DNA from 4 places in the Labrenzia sp. ATLA3 genome. Region 2 is predicted to be linked to each of the others. Evidence: predicted binding sites of a transcription regulator. Region 2 holds the regulator's gene; each other region holds the start of a gene.
What was found. Region 2 encodes PhoB, which activates phosphate uptake and scavenging genes when phosphate is short. Its sites were predicted from a motif close to TGTCATNNANCTGTCAT; they were not measured.
Positions count from the first base shown of each region.

Region 1: a site for PhoB is predicted at 2,808-2,824, ahead of phnC (phosphonate ABC transporter ATP-binding protein). Genes of this name have one in related genera too.
Region 3: a site for PhoB is predicted at 1,765-1,781, ahead of AC2A6O_RS17105 (BtaA family protein). Genes of this name have one in related genera too.
Region 4: a site for PhoB is predicted at 3,082-3,098, ahead of olsB (l-ornithine N(alpha)-acyltransferase). Genes of this name have one in related genera too.

Region 1 is NZ_JBXUKV010000001.1:702,009-709,638, forward strand. It holds gene phnE (phosphonate ABC transporter, permease protein PhnE) at 1-738, opposite strand, end outside; gene phnD (phosphonate ABC transporter substrate-binding protein) at 903-1,817, opposite strand; gene phnC (phosphonate ABC transporter ATP-binding protein) at 1,876-2,709, opposite strand; gene AC2A6O_RS03155 (DapH/DapD/GlmU-related protein) at 3,108-3,734, shown strand; gene AC2A6O_RS03160 (helix-turn-helix domain-containing protein) at 3,821-4,390, shown strand; gene AC2A6O_RS03165 (HD domain-containing protein) at 4,465-5,076, shown strand; gene AC2A6O_RS03170 (SpoIIAA family protein) at 5,222-5,593, shown strand; gene AC2A6O_RS03175 (class II glutamine amidotransferase) at 5,665-6,453, opposite strand; gene AC2A6O_RS03180 (aminotransferase class V-fold PLP-dependent enzyme) at 6,470-7,630, opposite strand, start outside.
Region 2 is NZ_JBXUKV010000006.1:185,606-193,235, reverse strand. It holds gene AC2A6O_RS17590 (Hsp33 family molecular chaperone) at 1-593, opposite strand, end outside; gene argF (ornithine carbamoyltransferase) at 604-1,533, opposite strand; gene AC2A6O_RS17580 (aspartate aminotransferase family protein) at 1,533-2,729, opposite strand; gene AC2A6O_RS17575 (GcrA family cell cycle regulator) at 3,170-3,706, shown strand; gene phoB (phosphate regulon transcriptional regulator PhoB) at 4,021-4,722, opposite strand; gene phoU (phosphate signaling complex protein PhoU) at 4,802-5,497, opposite strand; gene pstB (phosphate ABC transporter ATP-binding protein PstB) at 5,529-6,326, opposite strand; gene pstA (phosphate ABC transporter permease PstA) at 6,338-7,630, opposite strand, start outside.
Region 3 is NZ_JBXUKV010000006.1:77,943-85,572, reverse strand. It holds gene AC2A6O_RS17110 (class I SAM-dependent methyltransferase) at 1-415, opposite strand, end outside; gene AC2A6O_RS17105 (BtaA family protein) at 448-1,710, opposite strand; gene AC2A6O_RS17100 (methyl-accepting chemotaxis protein) at 1,942-3,630, opposite strand; gene AC2A6O_RS17095 (L,D-transpeptidase family protein) at 3,881-5,032, opposite strand; gene AC2A6O_RS17090 (dihydroorotase) at 5,350-6,681, opposite strand; gene ygfZ (CAF17-like 4Fe-4S cluster assembly/insertion protein YgfZ) at 6,877-7,630, shown strand, end outside.
Region 4 is NZ_JBXUKV010000003.1:629,287-636,916, reverse strand. It holds gene trpS (tryptophan--tRNA ligase) at 1-234, shown strand, start outside; gene AC2A6O_RS10945 (ATP-binding protein) at 543-2,957, shown strand; gene olsB (l-ornithine N(alpha)-acyltransferase) at 3,248-4,186, shown strand; gene AC2A6O_RS10935 (transglycosylase domain-containing protein) at 4,455-6,710, shown strand; gene AC2A6O_RS10930 (hypothetical protein) at 6,972-7,409, opposite strand; gene AC2A6O_RS10925 (M48 family metallopeptidase) at 7,523-7,630, opposite strand, start outside.

The DNA of each region.
Region 1 (7,630 bases), on a different contig from region 2:
CGCGCCCTTGCCCCAGCCGATGGTGCGACGCAGCTCCTGACCGATACCACCGGCACCGACGAAGCCGAGGATGGCCGAAGCGCGCACGTTGATTTCCAGGCGCAGCAGAAAATAGCTGAGATAGTTCGGCGCGACCTGGGGCAGCACGGCAAACCGGATGCGCTGCAACCAGCTGGCCCCGCAGGCCGACAGGCCCTCGATGGGCTTGCGGTCGATGTTCTCGTTCACTTCGGAGAAGAGTTTGCCGAGCGCCCCGGCCGTGTGAAAGGCAACCGCGATCATGGCCGGCACCGGACTGGACCCGAGCACGAAGATCAGGAACAGGGCGATGATCAGTTCGGGAAAGGCGCGCGTAATGTCCATGATGCGGCGGACCACCGGGATCAGCGGTCCCCAGCTATCGACATTTCGTGTGGAGGCCATGGCCAGCACCACCGCCATTGCACCGCCCAGAAGGGTCGCGACCGCGGCAATGTTCAAGGTTTCCATCATGGCCGGCACAAACTGCAACACCAGCGAGAAAAAGGCCGGTCCGGCATCAAAGGCTTCAACGACGATTTCGCCCGGATAGTCGAAGAACTTCGACAGGCCCTGAATGAACCCGCCGGAGTTCATGGCATTGGATTTTGAATATCCGGAGACCAGAACCGCGACGACCAGCAGCAGCCCTATCATTGAATAGAGCTGGCGGCGTTTGCGCATGGACAGGATTTCCTGCTCGAGTGCGGCAACAGCCATTGTTTGGAACCTTTACTTGATGCTCGCTTCATCCGGAGCGGAGTGGCGTTGCAGGCTTCATCCTGCCGAAGCCAGGCTCTTCGGGCGGCGTTGAGGCCGGTTGCCGACCCCCAAGGGCAATACGCGGGCCAGAAGCCGGCCCGCGCAAAGTTCGAAGCTGGCGATTATTCGCTCTTTGCCTTGCGGGCTGCGACGATCGACTCGTAAGCTTCATGGGTGATCGGTTCGAAGCCGCGTGCTTCACCGGCCATGACACCATAGGCACATTCCTGGTCGTCCTTGACGAGGTTGGCCATCAGTTCGGTCATCTTCGCCTTGACGTCGTCCGGAAGCTTCTTGGACAGAACGACCGGGCCTTCCGGGATCACTGGCGAACGCCAGATTTCCTTGATCTCGGTCATGTCGACCAGACCGGCATCGGTTGCCTTGCGCAGCGCACCGGAGTTGTAGCCGTCTTCCCATTCGCCGAGGCCGTCAGCCCAGGTCACACCGGCGGCAATGTCGCCGTTGAACACAGCAACGATGGTCTGCTCGTGACCACCGGTAAAGACGACGTCGGAGAAATAGTCGCCCGGCTCCATGGAGTAGCCGAGTTTCGGGATTTCGATGGACGGGATCAGGTAGCCGGAGGTGGAGTTCGGGTCGCCGAAGCCGAAGGTCTTGCCCTTCATGTCCGCGAGGGAATTGATCTCGCTGTCAACGCGGGCAAAGCCGATGGAATAGTAGCCGTAGCTGCCGTCGTTGTTGACCTTGACCAGAACCGGCTCAACAGCTTCCGGGTCAGTCAGGAACACTTTTGCGTAGCCGGAAGCACCGAGCCAGGCCATGTCGAGGTTGCCGCCAAGCAGGCCTTCGATGACGCCGTTGTAGTCAGCCGGAGCGAACAGCTTGGTGGGAACGCCGAGCAGTTCCTCGGTCTTTTCGCGCAGGCATTCGTTGGCACGCAGACGGTCGGAAGCGTTTTCGCCGCCGAGCAGGCCGATACGGAATTCAGTGATTTCCGCTGCACCGGCAACAGAAGCGTTCAGGGCAATCATGCTGACGGCAGCAAGTGCAGCAACTTTAGCAACGAGTTTCATTTGGGACACTCCCCCAGAGTTCTCAATAGTGATGACGTTAAGCGGGTGCGCAGACGGATCAGACCGCTGCCACCGCCGGGGTCATCGCACCGGCGGATTCTGTGGAGCCGGCCTGGCCGGCATCGATGGCGGTGGACGTCGCCGCCTCGTTGAAGCTCTCATCGGCCCCGTAGATTTCGCGTGCGACAGCCGTGGTCAGCGCTTCCGGAGGCCCGTCGAACACGAGGAAACCGTCGCGCATGCCAATCACCCGGTCGCAATAGGTCCGGGCTGTGTCGAGCGTGTGCAGGTTGCAGATGACGATCTTGTTGTCGCGCTCATGGATTTCGCGCAGCGCATCCATCACGATCTTGGCATTCATCGGATCGAGAGAGGCAATCGGCTCGTCCGCCAGGATCATGTGCGGGTCCTGCATCAGGGCGCGGGCAATGGCAACGCGTTGCTGCTGGCCGCCGGACAGCTCCTCGGCCCGTTTGGTGGCTTCCTGGGCAATACCCAGCCTGTCGAGCGCCGCGAGCGCGGAATTGACGTCTTCCTGGCTGAAGATATTGAAGAGACTTTTCAAGGTGCCGTGACCGTTGAGACGGCCAAGCATCACGTTGGTGACCACATCCAGACGCGGAACCAGGTTGAACTGCTGGAAAACCATGGCGCAATCGCGCTGCCAGCGGCGCATCATGCCGCCCTTCAAACCGAGAATGTCCCGGTCCTCGAACAGGATCTGCCCGGAGCTTGCCGGCGTCAGCCGGTTGATCATGCGCAGCAAAGTGGATTTGCCGGCGCCGGACCGGCCAATGATCCCGACCATTTGCGGTTTGTCGATATCAAAACTTACTTTGTTGACCGCGGTCCGAGACCCGAAGGTCTTGGTGACTTCCTTAAATTGAATCACGCGCCAGCCCTGTCCGTTGTGTTCTTTGTGCTGCGCGACAAGAGCCATCGGACGATTACAGAAAAATGACAGTCCTTTGTCTGGAGGCCTAAAATTTTATGACAAATCAATGACATCCAGACCTGGAGCGCGGTCAGGAGAACCGTCCAATGCAGGGATTCCGTAAGTCTCTCAGAGCTTTCCGAGTCCTGTCGGCATTTCACCTGCCTGACTTTAGTCTGCTCAGAAATCCGTGTTCAAAACGACAGCCCTCACTTGCCGGGGGCCCTTTCGCCTGTGGTGATGCCCGTGAAAAAAGATAAGGAAGTCACCTCACGGTCATCAAAGCGTCATGACGGTCGGTACAGGCAAGGCTAAAAGCCAGCTCAGATATCCCTGCCACCGATGATGGAGCCCACATGTCCGCGCCGATCCAGAAGCCTGCCCTCACCGAAGCCCCGAACATTCACCCGGACGCCAGGGTGTTGAACTGTGATCTCGGTATTTGGACCGAGGTGGGGGCACGCACGGAAATGCGCGAAAGCAGCATGGGGGACTATTCCTATATCGTGCAGGAAGGTGATGTCGTCTGGTCGACGATCGGCAAGTTCTGTTCCATCGCCCGGCGTGTGCGCATCAACCCGGGAAACCACGCGACCTGGCGGGCCTCCCAGCACCACTTCACCTATCGCGCGGCAGCCTATGACCTCGGCGAGGACGACGCTGAGTTCTTCCAGTGGCGCAAGGACGACTGGGTGACCATCGGCCATGACGTGTGGATTGGCCACAACGCTACGGTTCTGGCAGGCGTTTCCATCGGCACGGGGGCAATTGTCGCGGCCGGGGCCGTCGTTTCCAAGGATGTCGCGCCCTACACCGTTGTCGGCGGTGTGGCCGCCAGGGAAATCAAACGGCGTTTCTCCGAACAGCAGGAACAGGCCCTGATCGATATTTCCTGGTGGGACTGGAGCCACGACGAGCTGAAGCAACGGCTTCCGGACTTTCGCAAGTTGTCTATCGACGAATTCATCGAAAAATACCGCTGACCCTGCCGTGGCTGTGGCCCTGGCCTGAGTGGCCCGCGCGGCGTTTCCTGCTGCACAAAGGGACATGGACGCGTTACACTTGGCGTATGGGAACAGAAACCGCCGTTCTGGAAAGCAGTCTTGGCCCGTCGCTCCGGCGCTGGCGCGTGCTGAACCGGGTCAAGCAGGAAACCCTGGCTCATGAACTCGGCGTCTCTCAGACGCGGATTTCACGCTGGGAGAGCGGCAAAGTGCAGCCGGATGGCCATGACAGGACGAAAATCATTCGCCTGCTCAGGGCGCGTCCGCAAAGCGCCGCCGACAAGGCCCTGCTCGATCTGGTCTCCCGGTCAGCCGTTCCCGTGCATCTGGTCTGCGACCTCACACACAGGCTGCTGGCCATGTCCGGCCCGCGTGCCTGTGAATGGCGCGCCCCGGTGAGTGAGTTTCTCAATCGTCCCCTTTGGCGTTTTGCGTCCGAAGGCATAAGGGCAACCGAGCATCGGCTGGCCGACTATGGCTGGTTCGAACCAGACGCCCCGGACATTGTCTACAGCACGGAACATGTCGATTTTCCGGAAATGACCATTCCGGAAAGCACCATCCGGATATCGCGCCTGCCGCTTTCCGATGGGCGTTTTGCCCGCCTTGTCCGCGAAGAATTGCCTGGCACGTAAACCAGCATAAATGTCTGGCGCATAAATTATGCGGAAGCTCGTCCGAGCTGGCCACCAGGCCTAGTCTGGCCGCCATGACACAGACCGCCCCTCCCCTCAATCTTCCGGACATCTCCTCAGCCAGACTGACCGGTCTCCTGGATTTCCTGCAATCTGCCGAGCAGCTGAAAGACACGCTTCGCTCAGGGACGACCGCCAATGGCAGGCCTGAAAGCACGGCTGAACACAGCTGGCGGCTCGCCTTGATGGTCCTGCTGTTCGAACAGGAGCTGAAAGCGATCGACTTGCTCAAACTCCTGAAACTGACGCTTGTGCATGATCTCGGTGAAGCCATTTCGGGAGATATCCCCGCCCCCTTGCAGACACCCGGCGACAACCGGCAGGATCGGGAACGGCGGGACTTTCTAACCTTGTGCGAACCACTGCCGGCAGACGTGGCTGAAGAGCTGCTGTCGCTTTGGGATGAATATGCAGCGGCAAAAACGGCAGAGGCTCAAATCGCCAAGGCGTTCGACAAGCTGGAAACCATGCTTCAGCACGTCTTGATGCCCAGGCAGGCCCCTTCGTTTTACGCATTCAACATGGGTTATGGCCGCGATCGTACCGACTGCTGCGCCCTGACCCGCCAGATGCGGGAAACGGTCGACGGTCTGACCCAGGCCTTGATGACGGATGCCCGCCGGTAAAACGCCTGAGCGACCCATCATGACACACCTCCTCGACGACGTTTCCCGCCGAAGAGGCTCCGGTTCCGGTCAGACAGTTTCTTATTTGCCGAGAATGGGTTTACGCTTCCGGATGTACCAGTCAGACACTGCCGGAGGAAGCAGCATGTACACTATCCTGCCCCGCAGCCACGGTGCTGTTCTCGGGGTCGAAATTTCCGGAAAAGTCGATGTCGAACAGGAACAGAGCCTGATCGCCCGGGCAGAAGAAATGATCGAGGACCAGGGCAAGATCAGCGTTCTGGTCGTTCTGGGTGATCATGTCGGCGTGTCCTTCGAGGCTGCCAAGGAGGACATCAGATGGGTGCTGGCCAACATGCAGCATCTCAACAAGATCGCCATCGTGACGGACAGCAAATTGCTGGCGGCGCTTGTTGCAATAGACGCTACGTTCGCCAAGATGGTCGGCATTCAGGAAAAACACTTTGACCGGGACGAAATCGACATCGCCTGGCACTGGATCGAAAGTCCGGCCTGAAGTCTTTTGCAAAAGAGCCTCCGGCCAATCGCAGTTCGGCCTGATCAGGCCTGGTCGATCAGTCGGTGCGATCAGGCATCAACAAGCTGTTCGTCACTCAGGAAGGCAACCTGCTTCACCTTGCCGTCCCTGACTTCGATCATCTGGCCCTGGGGAACCTCCATCCAGCAGCCGCGCGCTTCGTCCAGCGGTTCTGAAACCACCATCACGCCGTCGTCATAGACACGGTAATAGAGTGTCGGTGCCAGGTTGTCCGAAGCGTACCGTGCCGCAAAGAGCGTTTCTCCATCCGACCAGCCGGCGGCAAAACGCATGTGCGGCGTCGTTCCGGCATATTTGGACAGCGCTTCAGCCTCGAACACCGCGCGTGCCATGGCCGCACGCGGGTGCAGATCAAGACCATAGGCAAGCGCCACCAGAAACAGGCTTTCGCTGTCGGTGCCGCCGATTCGGTCGCGGTAGAGGTCGTCCGGGATCATGTTGTCGAGGCGGCGACGTACCTTGTCGTAACCGCCAACCTGACCGTTGTGCATGAAGGTCCAGCGCTGAAAGGTGAACGGGTGGCAGTTGTCCCGCGAAGTCGCCGTTCCGGTGGACGCGCGTACATGCGCCAGAAAGTGGCGCGAGCGTATGTGTTTGGCGATCTGCAACAGGTTCGGATCCGACCAGGCCGGACGCACGTCCTTGTAAACACAAGGAATCTCCCGCTCACCATACCAGGCGACGCCGAACCCGTCGGCATTGACGGACGTCTTGCAGGAAAGTGCGTTACGGCTCTGATCAATCAGCGAATGCGCCGGGTCGCAAATGACTTCTTCCAGATATTTCGGAGCTCCGCTCCAGGCAGCCCAGCGGCACATGTCGACTTGGTATCCTTCAAGCTGCGTCTTGCATTGCCTTGAACCGGGCGGTGGTTTCATCGCACGCGTAATCGTCCGCGGCCGGATAGGGATGCAACGCCAGCTCATCAACGGCGGCAATGATCCTGTCCGCCTTGTCTTCTGTCATGAGCACCGAAAAATTGAGCCGTGTCCAGCCGGGTTTCTTCAGTTCTTCACCGGAAAGAATGCCTGTCCGCAGCGCTTCGGACTGTTCCGGTCCGATATCCAGCAACCGGTGAGCATAAGGCCCCGCGCAGGCGCAACCGCCGCGCGCCTGAATGCCATGAAGGTCCGACAGCATACGGGTGACAAGCTGCTGGTGGACATAACCTCCACGCTCCAGATCACGCACACGGAACGAGAACACCGGCAACACGTGCGACGCCTTGTCGTTTCCAAGAATTTCGATGGCCGGATTGTTGCGCCAGACGGCCAGCGCCCTCGCCCGCCAGGCGGCATTCCGCTCGTCCATCACCTGTTGTCCGATGGCTTCCTTGACCAGAAAGGCAAGGGCTGCGCGGATGTCGCCAATGACATTCGGTGTTCCCGCTTCCTCGCGGGCGGAAAGATTGCCGGAGTAGTCATGTGCCCAGGGCGACACGAAACGCACGGTGCCGCCTCCCGGAAAGACCGGTGTTGCCTTGCTGACGGCGTCCTTGCGCACGATCATGATACCTGAGGCGGCAGGTCCGCCGATGAACTTGTGTGGCGAGACGACAACGGCATCCTTCTGCGCATCCGTCCCGGCCTTCATGTCGACCGGCAGATACGGACCCGAGCCTGCACAGTCCCAGACGCTGAGAGCGCCGTAGCGCTTCAGCAACCGCGTGACCGCTTCGTCGTCGGTAACGATGCCGGTTACGTTGGACATCATGGAAAACGCACCGACGATCAGTCGACCGGAGCCTGCGTTGCGCAGCACATCTTCCAGTTCGGCAAGATCAGGACCGCCAGTCTCTGCTTCGTTAATCTCGACAACCTCAGCCCCACTTTCACGCCATGGCAGAATGTCGGAATGATGCTCGTAGGGCCCGATCACGACGAGCGGATTCTCACCCCGCTCAGCCGCTTCGGAAACGCCAAGAAGATGCACCAGCCGGTTGAGCCCCGCCGTTGCACCTGAGCCGCAGAAAACGGTCGCATAGGTGTCATCTGC
Region 2 (7,630 bases):
AGGATACCGCCGGCGGTCCAGGTTTTCGCATGACCTTCGCCTTCCTGGCGGGTGAACAGTTCACCGACCCCAAGACGAACTTCGGTCGGGATCTGCTCTGACCGCTCGAAGTAGCGCCGTGCCACTTCCTCCAGCGACACACCACCCAGCTCCACCAGACCCTGGTAGCGCTGCATATGCGGGCCCTGGTCGATGGTCATCGCCAGATGTCCATGCCCCAGAAGCGCTTCCTGCGTCGCGTTGCCATCGGCCATCAGGGCCTCGACGTCGCCGGTATCGAAGGTGGCGCAGGCGCGGATCGCGTCCGGAGACCTGAAGTCGACCACCAGCATGGAGACCGGCCCGTCCGTCTGCGTTTGCAGCGTGAAACGACCGTCGAATTTCAGCGACGTGCCCAAAAGGCTGGTCAGGACAATCGCTTCCGCCAGCAGGCGCGAGACCGGCTCCGGATAGGCATGGCGGTCCAGAATTTTTTCCAGGACAGGACCAAGCGCGACCGCACGGCCGCGCACATCGAGCCCTTCCACGGCAAAGGGCCGGACAGCGTCCAGCCCTGCAGGCGTAATGCCCAGTTCATCAAGATTAAGTGCCACTTGGCTTGCCTTATGCTGCGCCGAAGCACCAGGCCAGAATGCCCTTTTGGGCATGGAGCCGGTTTTCGGCTTCGTCAAACACAACGGAGTTGGGACCGTCCATGACGTCCGAGGTAACTTCCTCACCCCGGTGAGCCGGCAGGCAATGCATGAACAGGGCGTCCTGGTTTGCCTCAGCCATCAGGCGCTTGTTGACCTGATAGGCGCTGAGAAGATTGTGACGCGATTCCGCGTCGTCATCCCCCATGGACACCCAGCAGTCGGTCACGACACAGTCGGTCCCCTTGACCGCCTCATATGGGTCCGTTGTGACCTGAATGGAACCACCCTTGGCGCGGGCGGTCTCGATCAGGTCCATCGGCGGCGCCAACTCGCCCGGCGTCGCGATGCGCAATTCGAAATCAAAGCGCGGTGCGGCGTGAATCCAGGAAGCCAGCACGTTGTTGCTGTCTCCGGTCCAGGCAACACTCTTGCCCTTGATCGAACCGCGATGCTCTTCGAAGGTCAACAGGTCGGCCATGATCTGGCAAGGATGCGAGATCTTTGTCAGGCCATTGATCACCGGCACTGTCGCATTTTCCGCGAGTTCACGCAGTTCGTTGTGATCGAGGATACGGATCATGATCGCGTCGACGAAACGGGACAGCACCCGTGCCGTATCGGCAATGGTCTCACCGCGACCGAGCTGCATTTCCGTGCCGGTCAGCATCAGCGTCTCGCCGCCAAGCTCGCGCATGCCGACATCGAAGGAAATGCGCGTGCGGGTCGACGGCTGTTCGAAGATCATGGCAAGCACCTTGCCAGCCAGCGGCCCCTGGCCGCGATTCACGCCGTTTCGGCTCGACTTGATCTTCCGGCTGATGTCCAGGATGGCGCGCAGTTCGTCGCCTTCGAAATCCGTCAGATCCAGAAAGTTCCGGTAGGTTCCATTTGCGGTCATCAGGCCGCTCCTTCCGCCAATTTCGCTTCCACGGCGACGGCAGCCTGCTCCAGGCGCTCGACAGCAATGGAAATTTCATCTTCGCTCATGGTCAGTGGCGGCATGATGCGCACCACATTGTCGCCGGCAGGCACTGCCAGGAGACCCGCTTCACGGGCCGCCAGCACATAATCAGCCACCGGCACCACGCATTTCAGGCCGAGTATCAGGCCAGTACCACGCACTTCCGCCAGCACGTCCGGATGTCCATCCACCAGCCCGGCCAGCTTCTGCTTGAAGCTGAGCCCTTTCTGGCGAACACCTTCCAGAAAGCCTTCATCCAGGACGACGTCCAGGACGGCGTTGCCCACCGCCATGGCCAGCGGATTGCCGCCAAAGGTGGTGCCGTGGGTTCCTGGCGAAAGGGCTGCAGCCGCTTCCTCGGTTGCCAGGCATGCGCCCATCGGGAACCCGCCGCCGATCCCCTTGGCAATCGCCATCAGGTCCGGCTCAACCCCCGCCCACTGATGAGCGAACAGCTTGCCGGTCCGTCCGACGCCAGTCTGGATTTCGTCGAAGATCAGCAGAATGCCGTTATCGTCGCAGATCTTGCGCAGCGCGCGCAGGAAGTCGGCGGGAATCTCGCGGATACCGCCCTCACCCTGTATCGGCTCGATGGCAATCGCCGCCGTCTGCGGACCGATAGCGGCTTTCAAAGCGTCCAGATCGCCGGCGGGCACCTGATCGAAACCGGGCGCCTTCGGACCGAAGCCTTCAAGATACTTCGCCTGGCCGCCCGCTGCGATGGTCGCGATGGTCCGGCCGTGGAAGGCGCCTTCGAAGGTGATGATGTGAAACCGCTCGGGGTCGCCATTGTCATAATGATAGCGGCGCGCGCATTTGATGGCGGCTTCCATCGCCTCGGCGCCCGAATTCACGAAGAGCACCTTGTCGGCAAAGGTTTCCGCACACAAACGCTGCGCCAGCCGCTCACCGTCGGGCATCTGGTGCAGGTTGGACGTATGCCACAGCTTGGCGGCCTGATCCTGCAATGCCTTGACCAGATGCGGATGAGCATGACCGAGTGCGTTGACCGCGATGCCGGAACCGCAATCGAGGAATCGTCGGCCGTCAGTCGTTACCAGCCAGACACCTTCCCCATGATCGAAAGCCAGTTTCGATCTTGCGTAATTTCCGAATAGTGCAGTCGCGGACATAACCTCGTTTGTCTCCTTTAAACGCCCTTTCTGTCCCAGCGTCACCCAGACGCCAGGCCGACATCTGAAACAGTTGCCGAAGGGTCAAAACGCAACATGCCGCCCCGATGAGGCGGCACGTAGCGGCTTTCTTATACACTGCCCGTACCCTGCGCTGTCAATGGAAATGGCGCACAGGACATTTCACCCGTCCGGGAAGGCGGATTTCATAAAATTCTCAATGACCTCGCCATAATTGGGGAAAAGTCGTTTCATCCCCAACTGGTTTGGGTTCGGCGGTTGCCTGACAAATTAACGTTATTGTAACCTCTGAACAATCAAACACGAGATCTCGTGAGGCAAATCACCAAGAGGCACTAGATATGCCATCATTAAGCGTGCTCACGCATGCTTAACACGGGGTTAATGGCCGCAGGACGGTCAAACTAAAGGGTGCGGCGATGAGTTGGACAAACGAACGGGTTGAGCTTCTCAAAAAGCTTTGGGGCGACGGCTTGAGCGCAAGCCAGATTGCAGGCGAACTGGGTGGCGTCACACGGAATGCTGTCATCGGCAAGGTCCATCGCCTTGGTTTGTCCGGCCGTGCCAAGTCCACGTCTTCAAGCGCCAAGCCGCGCCGGCCGCGTACGGCAGCCCCCCCAGCGGGCGCCGCGCCAAAGAAACCAACCCCCACTCAGCCGCAGTCCATCGGCGCAACAGCACTTAAAGCAGACATGGCGCCTGCACCGGTGGCGGAAGCCAAGCCGCGCGTCGAACCGATTGCCGACCTGGTGCCGATCTCCAAGCGTGCGACCATCCTGACGCTGACAGAGCGGACCTGCAAATGGCCGATCGGCGATCCGGCGACCGACGACTTCTACTTCTGCGGCCGCCATTCCGATGCCGGGGTCCCCTACTGCGCCCATCACTGCAAGATCGCCTATCAGCCGGTCGCCGACCGCCGCCGCGACCGCAAGACGATGGCTCAGGCAGGCTGATAGCCTCCAGATAAATCCAGCTCGTAAAAACCCGCCGTTTCGGCGGGTTTTTTGTTTGAGTTTTCCCACGGCCAGGTGCTGCTTCCTGTGTGCCGCGTCTCACGAAGGCCCTGTGCATCCGTTGACCCGAGTGCCTTCGCTTCGAAAATGCCCCTTCATGGGAACAGAAGGTGACGACATCCTCCAGCTATTGACCATAGCCTGATCGAATGCCTGGCAGCGAAGACGCAGATAACTCTCACAGTCACATAGCCCCTGAAATGCAAAAAGCCCGCTTGTGGGCGGGCTTTCATTGCGTATTCCGCACTCTGCCCTCAGACAGCTGCAGAGGTGAACTGGTCGTTGAAGGCGTAGCCAGAACCGCGCACCGTGCGGATAGGGTCCTTTGCCTTGCCCTTGTTCAGCGCCTTGCGCAATCGGCCGACATGGACGTCGACCGTGCGTTCGTCCACATAGACATCATGGCCCCAGACGCCGTCGAGAAGCTGCTCGCGGGAGAAGACCCGGCCAGGCGAAGTCATCAGGAATTCCAGGAGACGAAACTCCGTCGGCCCCAAATGAATTTCCTTGGCATTGCGGCGGACACGGTGTGTTTCGCGATCCAGTTCGATATCGCCGGACCGCAGCATGGAAGATACCACTTCCGGGCTTGCCCGCCGCAGGATGGCGCGCACGCGGGCCATCAGCTCCGGCACGGAGAAAGGCTTGACCACATAGTCGTCGGCACCGGTCGACAGGCCGCGGATGCGCTCTGCTTCCTCGCCGCGCGCCGTCAGCATGATGACCGGCAGACGCTCGGTGTCCTCGCGCGCTCTCAGGCGGCGGCACAGTTCAATTCCGGACAGGCCCGGCAGCATCCAGTCAAGCAGCAACAGGTCTGGCAGGCTTTCCCGCAGGCGGATTTCCGCCTCGTCGCCCCGGACACAGGACTCGACCGAATATCCTTCTGCTTCCAAATTGTATCTCAAAAGAAGGCTGAGCGGTTCTTCGTCTTCAACGATGAGCACCTTCGGCATACATCTCGCTCCAATTACAGCAACCGGCGCCAGAGCGCCGGCCGTTCAGATCCTTTGCAAATGCGACAGAAGCCGGCGCTCAGACCGCGCCCGTTTCATCGACCTTTGCCCGGTCTTCCGGCAGACGTTCGCCAGTGACCATGTAGTAGACGTTCTCGGCGATGTTGGTCGCGTGGTCGCCGATGCGCTCGATGTTCTTGGCGCAGAACAGCAGGTGGACGCATTGGGTGATGACGCGCGGATCTTCCATCATGTAGGTCAAAAGCTCGCGGAAGATGGATGTGTAGATCGCATCAACCTCTGCATCGGCTTCCTGCACCCTGCGGGCAGCTTCCGGATCCTTCCGGGTATAGGCATCCAGCACCTGCTTGAGCTGAGACAGAGCAAGCTCGGTCATGTGCTCGACGCCGATCGCAAGCTTCTTGGACTGCAAGCCGCTGTCGATGGCGATCACCCGCTTGGCAACGTTCTTTGCAAGATCGCCGACACGTTCCAGGTCGTTGGCAATGCGGGTGGCAGCGGTGATTTCGCGCAGGTCCTGCCCCATCGGCTGACGACGAACGATCAGCTCGATCAGCTTCACTTCAAGTTCGTTGTAAAGGTTGTCCAGACGGACATCGCCTTTGATCGTCGCCTTGGCAAGCTCCAGGTCCTGCGACACCAGCGCAGAGACCGCATCGGCAAAGGCCTTCTCGGCAATACCGCCCATTTCGGCGACCTTGCCGGCCATGGCCGTCAGTTCGTCATCGTAAGCCGTGACTGTATGTTCAGACATCGTGTGTCCCCTTCAGAAACCTAAAAAATGCTTAGCCGAAGCGGCCCGTAATATAGTCCTGCGTACGCTTGTCCTTCGGATTGGTAAAGATGTCCTGCGTCAGACCTTCCTCAACCAAAATACCCAGATGGAAAAACGCGGTACGCTGAGACACACGGGCAGCCTGCTGCATCGAGTGGGTCACGATCACGATGGTGAAGTTTTCGCGCAGCTCGTCGATCAGCTCTTCCACCTTCGCGGTCGCGATGGGGTCAAGCGCCGAGCACGGTTCATCCATCAGGATCACTTCCGGGCTCACGGCAATCGCACGGGCGATGCACAGACGCTGCTGCTGACCGCCCGACATACCGGTACCCGGCTCGTCCAGACGGTTTTTGACTTCTTCCCAAAGCCCGGCCTTCTGCAGGCTGGAGGCCACGATTTCATCCAGCTCGGACTTGCTGCGAGCCAGGCCGTGGATCCGAGGGCCGTAGGCGATGTTGTCATAGATCGACTTCGGAAACGGGTTCGGCTTCTGGAACACCATGCCGACCTTTGCGCGCAGCTGCACCGGATCGACCTTGGGGTCGTAGATATTCTCGCCGTCGATCTTGATCGAGCCTTCGACGCGGCAGATGTCGATGGTGTCGTTCATCCGGTTGAGCGTGCGCAGGAAGGTCGACTTGCCACATCCGGAGGGGCCGATGAAGGCCGTCACGGACCGCGGCTGGATTTCGATGTCAACGTCTTTGATGGCGTGCGTATCGCCATAATAGACCTGCACCTTTTTCGCGGAAATTTTGCTTTCGGTCATGGTTTTCGCCTGTTCAAAATTCGGCATCTCGTTCATCGGAGCAATCCTTACCAGCGGCGCTCAAACCTGCGGCGCAGGATGATAGCGATAATGTTCATGGTCATGAGGAACACCAGCAGAACAATGATCCCGCCCCATGCGCGCTCATAGAATGCCGGATCGGCGCGTTTCGCCCATTCGTAAATCTGGGCCGGCATGGCCGAGTTCGGCGAGAAGAAACCGGCCGCCACACCATCGGGGAAGTTGGAGGCGATGAAGCCGACCATCCCGATCAGCAGCAGCGGAGCGGTTTCACCAAGGGCCTGCGCCAGACCGATGATCGTCCCAGTCAGAATGCCCGGCATGGCCAGCGGCAGCACATGGTGGAAGATCGACTGCATCTTGGATGCCCCGATCCCGAGCGCCGCATCGCGGATGCTTGGCGGAACCGCCTTCAGCGAGGCGCGGGTGGAGATGATGATCGTCGGCAGCGTCATCAGCGACAGCACCAGACCACCGACCAGCGGTGCGGACTGAGGCAGGTGCATGAACTGGATGAACACCGCCAGGCCGAGGATCCCGAATACGATGGACGGTACCGCGGCCAGGTTGGAGATATTCACCTCGATGAGATCGGTAAACTTGTTCTGCGGCGCGAACTCTTCCAGATAGATGGACGCGGCGACACCAATCGGCAGTGACAGGAACAGCACCACCAGCATCATGAACAGAGAGCCGATCATGGAGGCCCCGATGCCGGCCTGTTCCGGGCGGCTGTCGGACGCATCGGTTCCGGTGATGAAGGCCCAGTTGAAACGCTTCTCCAGAAGGCCGGCAGACTGCATCTGGTCTGCCAGATCCAGGTGCGCAGCGTCCAGGTTCTTGTCTTCGGCAAGGTCTTCCCGCTTGACGCGGCCCTTCAGGTAGCCGTCAACGCGGGACGAGGCGATCAAATCGAAAGTGACGGTCGAGCCGATCTTGTCCGGATTGGCGAGCACATAATCGCGGACCGTTGCTGCGGCACCTGAGGAGAACAGCTTCTCCATGTCCTTGGCCGACATATCGGTGGTGATCTTGTCACCGGCGAGTTCCCTGGCGAAGGCGTCGACGATGATGGCCCGGTATTTGGACGTCTTGACCACCGACTTTTCCGCGGCGGCAATCTGCTCCTGGTTGAGCGGCACATCCACCTTGATGAAGGTCTGGCTGAAGGCGCCGAGACCGTTGGAGAGGATCGCCCACAAGAGCGCGATAAGGAAGAACAGGCCAATGCCGATGGCAATGATGCCATAGAGCTTGAAGCGGGCTTCGGCGGCGTTGCGCTTCCTGGTCAGCGGATCGAGTTCGAGGATCGAGGTGAT
Region 3 (7,630 bases), 110 kb from region 2:
CCGTCAGCGCTTCGCGCCAGATCGGGATCATGGACAGCGTGTAGGAATAGAACACGCGGTCGAATGCCGACACGCCCAGGCCTTCCGTTACAGCGGGATTGGCGGCATCACCTTCCACAAGCGTGATCCGCTCCGTCAGGCCTGCCTTGTCGATGTTCTTTTGCGCGGTTTCCAGCATGTTCCTGGAAATGTCGACACCGAAGAAGCGGACGTCCGGATAGGCCTTGGCTGCCGCAATCAGGTTCCGGCCCGTGCCGCAGCCGAGTTCCAGAACATTGCCGCCACGTGGAGGCTGGAGATCACGGATCAGCCTGTCGCGCCCGAGCAGGTAGAACTTGCGGGTCAGGTCGTAAAAATGGCGCTGATGACGATAGACGGCATCCATCAGCCGGGCCGTTTCGACAGCTTGGGTCATGATGCTCGTTTTCCGTACCGAGAATGGCCAGTCTAGCCGTTGAACACATAAAGATGGAAGCCGCCATAGATGGAAGACCGGTCCTGACGGCCGTGTTCCAGGCTTTCCTCTTCCTCATAGGTCCAGCGATCCAGGATCTGGTCGGCGACGCGGCCCGGCAGCAATGTCGGTTCGGCAGCCGTGCGGAAGATGACCCGGGCTCCCGGGCGGGCAGTGCGGGTGATTTCGGTCCAGAGCGCGTTGAGCTGATGGTCGGTCATCCAGTCCTGCGCGTCGAGCAACACATAGGCATCAAGCGTCTTTTCCTGAACCGACTGGAGATGCTCGGTGAAATTGCGGTTGAGCACCCGGACACGGCCCGCACGCTGGCGAATTTCCTCGAAATGTTCCCGCTTCAGATAGGGCGGCAGAGGCCCTGCGGGACCGGTGCTATCCTGACCACCGGGGGCATAGCCCCGGCCAAAGGCCTGCCAGGCAAAATAGTTGTCCTGCATGGAAAAGTCGCAAGCGAGTTTCTCAAGCCGCTGACGCAGCACCGCGGACATATCGCCTTCTGCACTGGCGGACACCAGCGCATCATATTGCGCAGGCGGGATGCCCAGTCCGTAGAGAGACATCTTCTTCGACGTTGCCCAGCGCACCAGGCGTTTGTCGAACAGCGGCGCCAGCGCGGTATCGAAGAAGCTGCGCTGCTCCTCCAGGGACTTGGTCTTGACCATGTACTTCGGGTCGATGCCATAGAGCTTCGCAATCAGGTGGCCGGCACCGATGCAATAGCCCAACAGGCCGTGATGATAGAGATCGCGCGAGAACAGCGTGATCCGCTTGCGGCCCCAGTTGGCAATGTCCCGGCCTTCCCAGTAGACAACGGTTTCAGCATCGAGCTTGTCCTTCAGGAAACGCTGATAGGCAGCCACATTGGCCTTTTCGTCGGCTTCGCCAAAGAACCTGTAGAAGACCTCGTAATTCGGCAGATGCCTGGCGGCGGCCAGTTTCAGGCGGCCCAGCGCAACATGCGCGCGGTTAAGATCAACCGCAGTGATTTCGGCCGGGTTTGCCGTCAGATAGGACATGACATTGCAGCCGCCCGACGCAATGGCGATCATTCTGGAGTCCGGCGTCAGGCGCAGTGCCTTCATGTCGACGTCCGGGTCTTCCCAGATCTGCGGGTAGACGAGCCCCTTGAAGGCGAACGTAAACAGGCGCTCCAGAAAGCCGTCCCTGGAAGTTGCTTCAGACCGGTGAACCGCATTCTTCAGACGTTTCTTCGATGCGGTGAGCGTGCTCTGCGCCATGTCTTTCTCCCGAGTCACCTGCGCCAATAAACTGCCTTCCGATACGTGACGGACACGACAGTTTGGTGACGTTTGGGGAGATTCGAGCCGTCATCCGGACAATAAAACGGTCGGCGGACACTGGCCAATCCGGTTCTGGTCTAACTTCCCTTGTCGGGACGGACACCTGAAAGCACACAAAAAAGACCCCCGCAAATGCGGGGGCCTTGATGCATTATTACCGAAAGCTGATCAGGCTGCGGACTGTGTCCGTACGCCGTCCAGGAACGCTGCAACCTGACCCTTCAGGGTCTTGGCGTTTTCTTCGAGCTGGCGTGCAGAGACATCGACTGTTTCCGCATTGTGACGGGTGCTTTCAGCCGCCAGGGAGACGCTCTCGATGCTGTTGGTCACTTCCACCGTGCTCCGGGATGCTTCTGTCGCATTCTCAGCGATTTCCTGCGTCGCCACACCTTGTTCTTCAACCGCCGAAGAAATCGACTGTGCGATTTCGTTCATGCTGTTGATGATCTGCGTCACGGACGAGATTGCATTCGCAGCGGACTGGGTTTCGCCCTGAATTGCCGAGATCTGGCTGGAGATTTCCTCGGTTGCCTTCGACGTCTGGGTGGCAAGTTCCTTGACCTCGGCAGCAACGACAGCAAAGCCCTTGCCGGCTTCGCCTGCGCGCGCTGCCTCGATCGTTGCGTTCAGGGCCAGAAGGTTCGTCTGTTCGGCAATTGCCTGAATCAGGGTCACCACTTCGCCGATACGCCCGGCTGCTTCGGAGAGACCGTTCATCCGCTCGTTGGTGGCACGGGCTTCAGAAGCTGCCTGGGAGGCGATCTCGCTGGAGGATTGTACCTGACGCCGGATTTCGTTCACCGATGCCGAAAGCTCTTCCGCAGCCGCGGCAACCGTTTCCACGTTGCGGGCGGCCTGAGAGGAGGCGTTTGAGACGAGGCCACTCTGGGACGTCGTCTGTTCCGCGCCGTTGGTCATTTCCTCCGATGCGCTCTGCAGACGGCTGACCGAACCTTCGATGATGTTCATCATCTCCATGATCTGGCGATCGAACTCGGCACTCATGCGCTGGATTTCCTCACCACGCTGCGCAGCCTGTTCCTGGTTGGCCAGCTGTTCTTCTTCAAGCTGCTTGCGCGTGTTCTCGTTGCGCACGAAGACCTCCATGGCGGATGCCATCTGGCCGATTTCGTCCCCGCGGTCGGTTCCCACGACCTCAATGGAACTGTTGCCTTCCGCAAGACTGTTCATGTTGTCGGTAAGGGCCTTGATCGGGCGGCTGATACTGCGGATCGTGAAAAAGGCAACGAAACCCGCAACGAGCGCACCGATGGCAGACACAGCGATCATTACAATGGCGGCGCTCCAATACGCAGCGTCAAGATCATCCACATAGACACCGCTGCCGACGTACCAACCCCAGGGAGCGAAAAGCTCGCTCCATGCGTGCTTGGGATAGACCTCGTCCCCGGTCTTCTTCCTGGTCTGATATTGAATATAGGCGCCGCCGGCGTCGCCTGCCTTGATCAGTTCTCTCGTGATATAGACGCCATCCGGGTCGACGTTGTCCCAGCGATTATCTCCGACAATCTCGGAGCGCGGGTGGACCAGCAGCGTTCCTTTCTTGTCATAGACGAAAATATAGCCGTTACCGCTGAACTGCATTCCGCCGATGGCAACCGCTGCACGCTGTCTGGCTTCCTCTTCGGTCAGAGTACCAGCCACGGCCATATCATTGTACCGTTTCGCTATCGCGATCGCAGACTGGTCGATGTTCTTGATACTCAGGAGACGCTCATCGAGCATTCCTTTGTGAAGGGAATTCAGGCTGATAATTGCGACCAGAACGGTGAAGGCGAAAACAGTCACTGCCGGAATGGCAATTTTCCAGGTCAGTGGAATGCTGTTGTATTTCATCTGACGTACCTCTGAGGAAACTAACTGAGGGTACTTCTGAAGCATTATTGTAAATTTTCCGTGAGCCTGTCACATTTAACAATGTCGATACACGCCATAATTGATCAATTTGCCTTCAATACTATAGGTTTTAACTTCTACTGCCACAATCTGAAGTATACCGCGCCTGCTGATCGGTAACGGCAGAATGAAAAAGGCCCCCGCGAGAGCGGGGGCCTGACACTTGTCCAGCACGTCGGGAAATCTGAACCTAGCGGGTGATCACCACAAAGTCGGTTCCAAGGCCGGTGTTGCGGGTGAAGTTGCGGTCTGTAACCGTCAGGGACGAGCCCGGAGTCAGCATCTTCGAAACTTCAAGTCCCACCTTCCTGGACATCTCGATCCGGTCGAGAACTTCCATTGAAGATCCGCCACGTTCCCCTTCCGCGGAAACCGCGATCCAGTCAACGGACGTGTCACCCGGTTTGAAATCCATCGCGGTGAAAACGTGTGTTCCGATTTCCTGATCGATATCCTTGATCGTGACCTGTGCGGAATATACATCGCGGAACTTGCGGCGGATCCGCAACGTGGCGTTCTGCGGTTCTTCGTAGCCGGCGTCGGCACGAATGCGGGTTTCAAGCGCATCGGTCAAATGACCGGTGACCGGCAAGTCGGCGCCTTCCTGATACAGGCTGATGGCTGCCCGGGTCTTGCGGCCCATGACACCGTCTTCCGGACCGGCATTGAAGCCCATCTGGTTGAGCAGTTGCTGCAGCACCTGCACACGGCTCGGTGCTTTCTGCGGCGTGATGATCATCCGCAGCGGCAAGTCGAAATACGGGTTTTCCGGCTGGACCGCAGGCAGATTGGCCTGCAAAGGCGCTTCCTGAATGGCTCCACGCAGAGCCGGATCAGACGCGATGGTCTCGTCCGTCAGGCTCGCGACCTCGGTTTCCGGCACGTAGGGCTGAGGCAGCACCGCGTGATGTACTCCGAGCGGATTTGCCTCTCCCCTGGTCACGACAACATGCATGCCGCGCTCGGTCATGCTGTAAAGCGACCGCGCAAAGGCTTTGGGCAGCCGAATGCAGCCGTGAGAAGCCGGATAGCCGGGCAGCCTGCCGACATGCAGAGCAATGCCTGACCATGTCAGCCGCTGCATGAACGGCATCGGCGCATCGTTGTAGAGATTGGAAAAGTGCTTGCGCTTCTTTTCCAGAATGGAAAACACGCCAGTAGGTGTGCTGTGTCCGCGCTTTCCGGAAGAAATCGACGAAATCTCGATCAGATCCAGGCCGCGGTAGACCTTGATTTTCTGTTCGTCCAGCGAAACGAGCATGTGCAATGGCGGCTCGCTTGCGGCATCCGCTTCCGGAGCGCCGTCGCGCGCAAAGGCCGTCGACATGACGGCGACTGACATAACTGCGGCACCGGTGAGGCTGAGCAGCGAACGTGTGCGCCTGCTCCGGCTATTTTTTTTCAATGACAACATCCCTGAGCTCCCCAACGCAAAAACCCATAAAGCTCGATTAAAACTGTACCCAACATCTGTGTAGATCGGGTTAGGAAACACGGTTACTTATTGGTTTCCTTCCACCTTTCAGCCGCAAGGTCGCACACTAGCTATCTCGCCGCTGTTATTCACATCACATTTTGTAAAGTTAGCAGACGCTACGTGAACTGGGCCTGAACAGGGAGAACAGCCCCTCACGTCACAGATTTTCAGGAACGGCTTTTTCAGGCTTTCAGTGCGTCAAGGAAGCGGACGGCTTCACCGCGCGAGGGTGCCGCCAGTTCACCATCCCACATGACGCGCTGCCCACGGACGACCGTGCCAACCGGCCAGCCGGTGACCTCCTTGCCGTCATAGGGCGTCCAGCCGCATTTGGAGGCAATCCACTCGTTGCGGATGGTTTCCTTGCGCTTCATGTCGACCACCGTGAAGTCGGCATCGTAGCCGACGGCGATCCGGCCCTTGCGCGCAGTCTGGAAGAGACGGGCCGGGCCCGCACTGGTCATGTCGACGAAACGTGCAAGGCTGAGACGGCCTGCATTGATGTGATCCAGCATGATCGGTACCAGCGTCTGCACACCGGTCATGCCAGACGGCGAAGCCGGATAGGGCTTCTGTTTTTCTTCCAGCAGATGCGGCGCATGATCTGAGCCGAAAATGTCGAGAATGCCCTGCTCCAGTGCCCACCACAGGCGTTCAGAATGACGTGGGGCACGCACCGGCGGGTTCATCTGAACCAGCGTGCCCAGCCGGTGGTAGGCTTCGTCCGTCAGCGTCAGATGGTGCGGGGTGACCTCAATCGAGGCAACGTCCTTGTGGTCGATGAGGAAATCCACCTCTTCCGCCGTCGACAGATGCAGAATGTGGATCTTCGCGCCGGTTTCGCGCGCGATGCCCACCAGCCGCTGGGTGCACTGGAGAGCTGCGATCTCGTCGCGCCAGATCGGATGGGAACTCGGGTCACCTTCAACACGCTCACCCTGGCGTTCCCGCAGGCGGAACTCGTCTTCGGAGTGGAAGGCTGCCCGGCGGCGGGTCACGGACAGGATTTCCTTCACGCCCTTGTCGTCTTCCACCAGAAGATCACCGGTGGAAGACCCCATGAACACCTTTATACCCGCCGCAGCCGGCAGACGTTCCAGTTCGGGAATATCCCTGGCGTTGTCCCGCGTTCCGCCGACCCAGAAGGCAAAGTCACAGTGCATGCGGTGATGACCGCGACGCACCTTGTCGGCAAGGGCCGCTTCCGAAGTCGTCAGCGGATTGGTGTTCGGCATTTCGAAGACCGCGGTGACACCGCCCATGACGGCAGCACGAGAGCCGGACTCCAGGTCTTCCTTATGGTCGAGACCTGGCTCGCGAAAATGCACCTGGGTGTCCATGACGCCGGGAAGAACATGCAGGCCCGTGCAATCGACCGTTTCGCCGGCCTGTGAGGCGTCGAAGGAGCCGATGCCCGCAATGCGGCCATCGCGAACAGCAACATCACGCTGTCCCGCGCCATCCTGATTGACAACGGTTCCGCCCTTCAGGATCAGGTCATAGGTCGCGCTCATGTGGCTCCTCCGCATTCATTCGGGTCTATCGGCAGGTCGGTTTATCGGGCTTATACGCGGCCCGGCGGCAAAGGGCCAGACAGAGGCCAACAGATTCAGAACCTTGCCCACGGTTGGCAAAGCGCTTATGTGCCACTCAAGTGAAACTGGCCAGACAATGTGTCTGAAACAGCCATCTTGTTCATGGAGCCTGCCGTGCCGACCTTGTCCTACGCCCATCTGTCCGACCGCTCGCTGATCCGTGTTGGAGGCGCAGATGCACAGCATTTTCTGCAAAATCTGGTCACGGCTGACATCGACGGCATGGTGGAAGGCGGTGCAAGCGCCTGTGCCCTGCTGACACCCCAGGGCAAAATCCTGTTCGACTTCCTGATCTACCGGCAGGAAGGCAGCTATCTGCTGGATGTACCTTCCGCAACCGCCGCCGATTTTCTGAAACGGCTGACTTTCTACCGGTTGCGAGCGAAGGTGGACCTGGAGATGCTGCCGGAGGACTTTGGCGTGATCGCCCAGTGGGATGACACTGCGAACGCAGGCGAGGTTCCGGACAGTGATTTGGAGGGTGCTCTTGCTGAGGTCACCGACCCGCGCCTGCCGGCACTCGGCAAGCGCATTGCAGGTCCTGTCGCGGATCTTGCCCCGAAACTCCACGCCACGGCTGCGGACCTTGCCGCCTATGACCGTCACCGCATTTCAATGGGTGTGCCGGAGGGTCTGAAAGACTTCGACTATTCGGATATCTTCCCGCATGACGCCGATCTCGACCAGCTTGGCGGCGTTTCCTTTTCCAAGGGGTGTTACGTCGGGCAGGAAGTCGTTTCGCGCGTGCATCACCGGGGTACTGCCCGCAAGCGGTTCGTTCAGATCGAAAGCAGCGCTGCGCTTGGGGAAAAAGGCACCGACATCACGGCCGATGGCAAATCCGCAGGCGTCCTCGGCTCCAGTGCCG
Region 4 (7,630 bases), on a different contig from region 2:
AAGGCCGATGTGCTGAAGGAATATGGCGGCCAGCAGTTCTCCGCGTTCAAGCCGGCCCTGTCCGACCTTGCGGTTGAGAAACTCTCACCGATGACCGACCAAATGCGCCATCTGATGGACGACAGGGCCGAGATCGACGCTATCCTGAAGGACGGCGCCGAAAAGGCCTCCGCCATCGCCGAACCGGTGCTGAAGGACGTACGCAAGATCATCGGTTTCATCGACGTCCGCTAAGACGCCGAAGCGACGACCCGATCCTGAAAGCCCGGCAGTTTACTGCCGGGCTTTTTGTTTGAGCGGTTGCCAGCCAAATACGGTCCTTAGATCATCGTTGCCGATTGCCGGAAATCTACAGCAGCGTTCCGCAACCGCATTGCTGACCCTGTCGGAATTACCAATACCGGCGCCGGTCCGGTGCTTGAAGAGTGCATATGAACGTGGCGGGAAACCACCGATTTACCTTTTTGATCGACCGATGAAACGGTTTCTCAAAGATTCCATCGCACTCTCAAGGCAACAGGATCTTGTAGAGAGTAGTTATCTTGGTCAGTCAAAACAGCGAACGCGCAGCCAAAGACGCGCCAGCAGCCGATGACGCGCAGGAGAAATTCTTCGTCGAAGAGCAAAAGCATTCTTCTGCGGGCACCTTAACTACGGACGATTATTCACACAGGGCGGAAACCCACCGCGACGATGACAGCGGACCAGACGTCGGGCCCGGCCGCCGGGCGACCGACATTCCCGTGTCGGCACCCGCCAAATCTCTGCAGCACCTTGCTCTGGCCGGCATGATCGTTGGCCTTGCCGCGGGCTTTGTGATGGTTTCCGGCGAGGGCCTGAACCGGTTTCTGGGCCTTGGCCTGACCTTCTTTGCTGGCGGATTGGCCGTCTGGCGTCTGTTTGCAGACGACATGCAGCGGTCCGTGCAGGCGCTTCAGGTGAAAGACGACAAGATCCGCCGTTTGATGGCGCGATGCGAGGAACTTGAAGACCGTGCCTGGGAACTAGGCGAATCCGACGAACGCCATGCCAGTATTCTGGCGACGCTCGGCGACGTTGTGGTGCGGCGGGACCAGGATGGAACCATCACCTATGTCAATTCGGCTGCCGACGATGTTTTCGGGTTCGGGCATGCCTTGCAACCGGGCGCAACGCTGAACCTGCCGCTGCTTGAGGAAGTCGGCCTTGAAAACGCCGTCACCCAGGCGCTGGACAAGACGACGCCCGGCATGGGGTTTCAGGATCTGCACATCGACACCGCGCAGGGGCCGCGCTGGTTCTCGCGCATCGACATTCCGGTGCGCGATACGGCAACGGACCGTCAGCTCGTGCAGACCGTTCTGCGCGATGTCACGGAACGCCGCCTGATTGAGGAAGAATTGCTGGCCGCCCGTCATTCGGCGGAAAGCTCCAACGAGGCGAAATCGCGTTTTCTTGCGACCGTCAGCCACGAAATCCGCACCCCGCTCAACGGTGTTCTGGGCATGGCCGCGCTTCTGCGCGACACAAGGCTGACCAAGGAACAGAGCGCCTACATCGAGGCGCTGGAAACCTCCGGCGAAACGCTGCTTCTCCTGATCGACGAAGTGCTCGACTTTTCCAAGGTGGAAGCCGGCAAGCTCGACATACAGGCAGCCCCGGTCCCGGTCGGCGCGCTGGTGGAAAGCGTCGTTGAGCTGCTCGCCCCGAAGGCACACGCCAAATCGCTTGAAATCGGCTCGATGCTCGACCCGAAACTGCCGGAAGAGGTGACGCTGGACGCCACCCGTGTCCGTCAGATCCTCTACAATCTCATCGGCAATGGTATCAAGTTTACCGATGAGGGCGGCGTTGCCGTGGAGTTGACCGGACGTCCCAATCCGGACGGCGGCGGTTTTCTGGATATCGACGTGCGCGACAGCGGCATCGGCTTCGATGAAGAGGAAGCCGAGCGGCTGTTTCAGGAATTCGAACAGGTTGACCATGGTCCGGCGCGCAAGTTCGGTGGAACCGGTCTTGGTCTTGCCATCGCGCAGCGGCTTGCCGGCCTGATGGGCGGCGAAATCACCGCGCAGCCTGCGGGAGACGGCGGCGCCCTGTTCCGCGTGTCCCTGCCGATCCCCGAATCGCTTGTCGCCGACACGGACCCGCGCCTGGCCAAGCTGGAAGGCCGCAGGATCGTGTTCGTCAGCACCAGCCAGATCGAATGCCCGCTGCTGGCCAGACGGCTGCAATACCATGCGGCCGATGTGAGCGTGCATGCGCCAGGCAGCGCGGATCTCGACGCCGCGCTGGCCGAAGCAGACCTTCTGGTGGTCGACAATGGCGCCCTGTCCGACAGCGGCGGTTGGCTGGCCTCTGCCCGCCTGACCGGCTGCAAGGCCCCTGCCGTCGTGATGATTGCCCCTCCGGAACGCGAGCGTCTCGACCATCTGCGCGAAGCCGGATATGCCGCCTACCTCATCCGCCCGGTGAGGATCGAGACCCTTGTCCAGATCTTTTCCGGTCTTCTGGAGGACGAGGGCATGGAACATGCCTGGGACGCCAGCGCCGAGCCTGTCAGCAACGGCTTCCTGCCGAACCGCTACCAGGTGCCTGCCCGGCCGCTGCGCCTGCTTGTGGCCGAAGACAATGACATCAACCGGCTGCTGAGCGAAGCCATGCTGCGCAAGCTCGGCCATGTACCGGTGATGGTGATCGACGGCGAAAAGGCCGTCGAGGAAGCCGCCAGTGGCGCTTATGATGCAATCCTGATGGATTTGCATATGCCCGGTCTCGACGGATTTCAGGCGGTCCGCCAGATCCGCGCAGACGAAAAGGCTGCGGGGCGGCCCAATGTGCCGGTGCTGATCGTGACCGCCGACGTGATGAAGGATGCCCGAGACAAGGCCACTGAAGTTGGAGCCGCCGGCTATCTGACGAAGCCGCTCTCCGTGGAGGCAATTTCCGACGCTCTGGCCGAAGTCACCCGCGCCTGAACGCTTCCTGTCCGCCATGCAACAGCCCGCAAGCTGGAACGCTGCGACCGGTTTTCGTGAAGATTCACAAAGCTGCAAGAGTGGTCTAAGCTCGCACGTGGAAAACACGGCGCAAAAAACGGAGTGTCATCCATCTGTCGGAATAGTATGTTCTACGGCAAGGTGTGAAGCACACTGACCGGGTTCGGACGTCCTGTTCCGGCAAAGGTAATTTGTCAGGTGAAACAGACAACAACCTGTGAAACCTGTAAGGTGCGCCATAAGGAATACACGAGGGTGGAATGTCCATAATGCGGCAAGGGCTGTTTTCGCCCAGGAAACTGGTCAGGAAATTTACACCGGCGATGCGTCCGGATTCCAACCTTCCCAACACGCGGCGCATCGGGCCTGCCCTGCAGACACCGGTCAAAACCGGCGAAACGCTTGGTCGGATCGGCTCTCTGGAAGTGCGGATGGCCCGCAACTTCAAGGAAGTGAAAAAAGCGCAGCGCCTGCGGTACGATGTTTTCTACGAGGAAATGTCGGCCATTGCCGACGCGCACACCCTGGCGACCCGCCGTGACGCGGATCCTTTCGATGCCTATTGTGATCACCTGCTTGTGGTCGATCACAATTTGATGAAACGCAACAAGCTGGGCCGGCTAAAGCCTGAAATCGTGGGAACCTACCGGATCCTGCGCCAGGAAATTGCAGATCAGCATTCCGGGTTTTACACCGCCGCCGAATACGACATCCAGTCGCTGATCGACGCCAACCCTGGCAAGCGGTTCATGGAACTCGGCCGCTCCTGCGTGCTCAAACCCTACCGCAACAAGAAAACCGTCGAGCTGCTGTGGCACGGCATCTGGGCCTATGTGCTGCGCCACAATATCGATGTCATGCTCGGCTGTGCCTCGATCGAAAGCACCAACCCGGATGCCATCGCCGGCCAGCTTTCCTTCCTGCATCACCATGCTCGCGCCCCGGAAGAATGGCGCGTGCGCGCGGTGGGAGACAGATACGTCGAAATGAACCGCATGACGGCCGAGGAACTCAATTCCAAGGAAGCGCTGCGTGCCCTGCCGCCGCTGGTGAAGGGTTACCTGCGCCTCGGTGCGTTCATCGGCGACGGTGCCGTGATCGATCATCAATTCGGCACGACGGATGTGCTGATCATCATGCCGGTGTCCGAACTCAACACCCGCTACGTCAATTACTACGGCGCCGACGCGAGCCGCTATTCCAGCTAAGCCGCTTGGCGCGTTGGCCTGTCCTGCACGACTGCGGCCTGAGCCATAGGCCCGGACTGCAATGCTTTTTGCGTCCGGGTGGAAGCCGGTTCAGGCGCATTGGCCGCGCGGGTGGGCTCTATTCTCACTTCCCCCTGCAAACCGCGCAATTCCCGGTAGCCTTAACGCCCCCTTAAATCGCCGCAATTTAAGCTCATCTCCGGGGAAACCGGCGCTTTGCCGGATAACGCCAACCCTGGTTGGTACGGAGTTAGGGGACGAAGGATCAATGGCGCCTCGGGCGAAACGCCAGCCGCGTGTTGAACCAACATTCGGAAATTCAGGCAGCAGCCTGCTCGACCTGCGTTTAAGCCCGCAGGATCGCCCGGCTGCGCCGTCTTCCAAGAAGTCCGGCAAGGGCAAGACGCGCAAGGCGCCGGCCAAGAAAAAACCCGCCTCCTCCACCCGCAAGACAGCCAAGAAGGGCAATGGCGGCGGTGGTACCGGAAGGGGCGGCGGCCGGTCCGGTGCCAAGCGGCGCAAGACAAAGCGCAAGAACAGGTTTCAGGCGCCGACTGCATTCGGCCGTTTTCTCAAGCGCGGCCTCTACTGGAGCATGGTGCTCGGCATCTGGGGCACCATCGCCGTCGTCTGCCTCATTGGCTATTACGCCGCCTTCCTGCCGCCGACCTCCGAATGGCAGGTTCCGGCGCGGCCGCCCAACGTCAAGATCGTCGCCGCCAATGGCGAATTGCTGGCAAACCGTGGTGACACGGGCGGCGAAGCCGTGCGGCTGGAGCAATTGCCGCCCTATCTGCCCAATGCCGTCATTGCCATCGAGGACCGGCGCTTCCGCTCGCATTTCGGCGTCGACCCGATCGGCCTTGCCCGTGCGGTCTATACCAACTTCACCTCCGGCCGCCTGCAGCAGGGCGGCTCTACGTTGACGCAGCAGCTTGCCAAGAACCTGTTTCTGGAACAGGACCGGACGATCAAACGCAAGATCCAGGAACTGATACTCGCCTTCTGGCTGGAGGCCGAATATTCCAAGGACGAGATCCTGGAAATGTATCTGAACCGGGTCTATCTCGGCTCCGGCGCCTATGGCGTGGATGCCGCTGCCCGCCGGTACTACGGTAAATCCGCACGGCTTTTGACCATTCCGGAAGCGGCCACCATTGCGGGCCTGCTGAAAGCCCCGTCGCGCTATTCGCCCGCCCGTAACCCGGACCTTGCCGAAGAGCGGGCCCAGCTTGTGCTCGCCGCCATGCACGAGGAAGGCTACATCACCGATGATGAGGCCAAGAACGCTCTGGCCGCGCCAGCCAAGGTGGTGCGCCGCTACACCAGTGCCAGCGAAAACTATGCCGCCGACTGGGTGATGGACGTGCTGCCGCATTTCATCGGCTCAATCGAGAGCGACATCGTTGTCGACACCACCATCGACCCGAAAATGCAGCGTGCCGCCGAGAAGGCGTTGCGTGGTGCCTTGAAGGAAAACCGCAAGAAATACGGCGTTTCCCAGGGCGCGGTCGTGACGCTGGATACCGCAGGCGCCGTGAAGGCGCTGGTCGGCGGGGCCGATTATGCCAAGAGCCAGTACAACCGCGCCGTCTATGCCAAGCGGCAGCCGGGCTCGTCCTTCAAGCCGTTCGTCTACCTGTCCGCACTTGAAAATGGCCTGTCGCCCCAGACCATCCGCCAGGACCAGCCGGTTCGGTACGGCAACTGGTCGCCCAAGAACTATACCAAGGACTACTACGGCCCGGTAACGCTGACGCGGGCGCTCAGCATGTCGCTGAATACTGTCGCCGCGCAGCTTACCTATGAGGTTGGCGCAGGAACCGTTGCCGATACCGCCAAACGGCTTGGCATAACTTCGGAAATGAAGAACAACCTGTCGATCGCTCTCGGAACCTCCGAAGTCACGCCGCTGGAAATCGCCGGGGCCTATGTGCCGTTTTCCAACGGCGGCTACGGTGTGCTGCCGCATGTGATCCGGCGGATCCGCACCGTGGACGGCAAGACACTGTACTCCCGCTCCGGCGATGGCCGTGGCCGGGTGATCGACCGCCAGCAGGTCGGTGAAATGAACATGATGATGTCGGAAACCCTGTTGACCGGTACCGGCCGCAAGGCGCGGCTGGAAGGCGGACGCCCCGCCGGGGGCAAGACCGGCACCAGCCAGGATTTCCGTGACGCCTGGTTCATCGGCTACACGGGCAATCTGACAACCGCCGTCTGGCTGGGCAATGACGACAACTCGCCCACGCGCAAGGCAACCGGTGGCGGGCTGCCTGCGACCGTGTGGAAAGAGGTGATGGATGCGGCCCATGAAGGCCTGCCCGTGGCGGATCTGCCGGGCGTGCCGGATGTCCCGGCCACCGTCTCCGCACCGCGCAAGCCCGGCCCGGCAGACACCGTCGGTTCCGGCAGCGACCCGATCCCGCCCGCACCCATCGGTGGCGGCGGTGGCGGCGAAAGCAACGGCGAACGCCGCGGCCCGCTGAACCTGCTGCGCAATCTGTTTGGTGGTGGTGGCTGATACCGAGAACTGTCGTTCACGGCTCACGCGGCCGTGTTTGAGGCTTCAGCCGGTGGCGGCGTGCGTTCGGCCGTATCTGCAGCCCATCATTCGAGACAGGCTTTCAGCCTTCCTCAGGATGAGGGAGATGTATGCTGAAAGCCTCGGAAGATCAAAACAGTGAACCTCATCCTGAGCAGGGCCGGAACGGCCCGTCTCGAAGGATGGGCCCCTTGCTCCATTTCTCAGAAATACCTGCGACACATATCCGTTAATTCCGCCTCAGCACTGATGGCTGTAGGTGAACACCAGCGTGTCCGTGGTGTAGCGTCCGGTCGGGCGGCAGCGATTGAAGACTTCGCGAGTGCCGGTAACCGTGACCTGAAGCTGGTCGCCGCGCACCGGCCCTTCGACGAAATATTCAAGCGGCGATCCCGGGCAGTATTTGGAAAACACCCGGGCAGTGCCGGAATACCAGTTGCCGTTCTTGGACCCGTTGAAGAGCAGCGTGCCCCGCTGAACGCCGGCGTTGCGCAGAACGGGTTTCGGAACTTCGTAAGACAGCCAGCGCTGATTGCCCTGTGCCTGCAGGCGCATGAGCGAACCGTTGTGGTTCCAGCAGCTGTCGGCCATGGCCTGACTGGTGAGAGCCAGACCCGGCAAGACCAGGCCCAGCAAGATGAGCGTGACCGCCCTGATTGAATTTTTCCGGATTATCATGTTGCCTCTCCCAGCGTCCCCAGGGAGATCGAAGCATATTCTGGCGTGTTTGTAACTCGTTTTGCCAGACCGCCGAAGAGTCCGGTCGCATCGGGCGTAAGGATTGACCTCAGTCAGCCGTATCCATGCAGGCGGACGCCGTTCTGTTTCAGCCAGACGCGCGCTCTGGGCGTTTGCGGGGCAAGCTGTTCGCACAGGCGCCAGAAACGCGCCGAATGGTT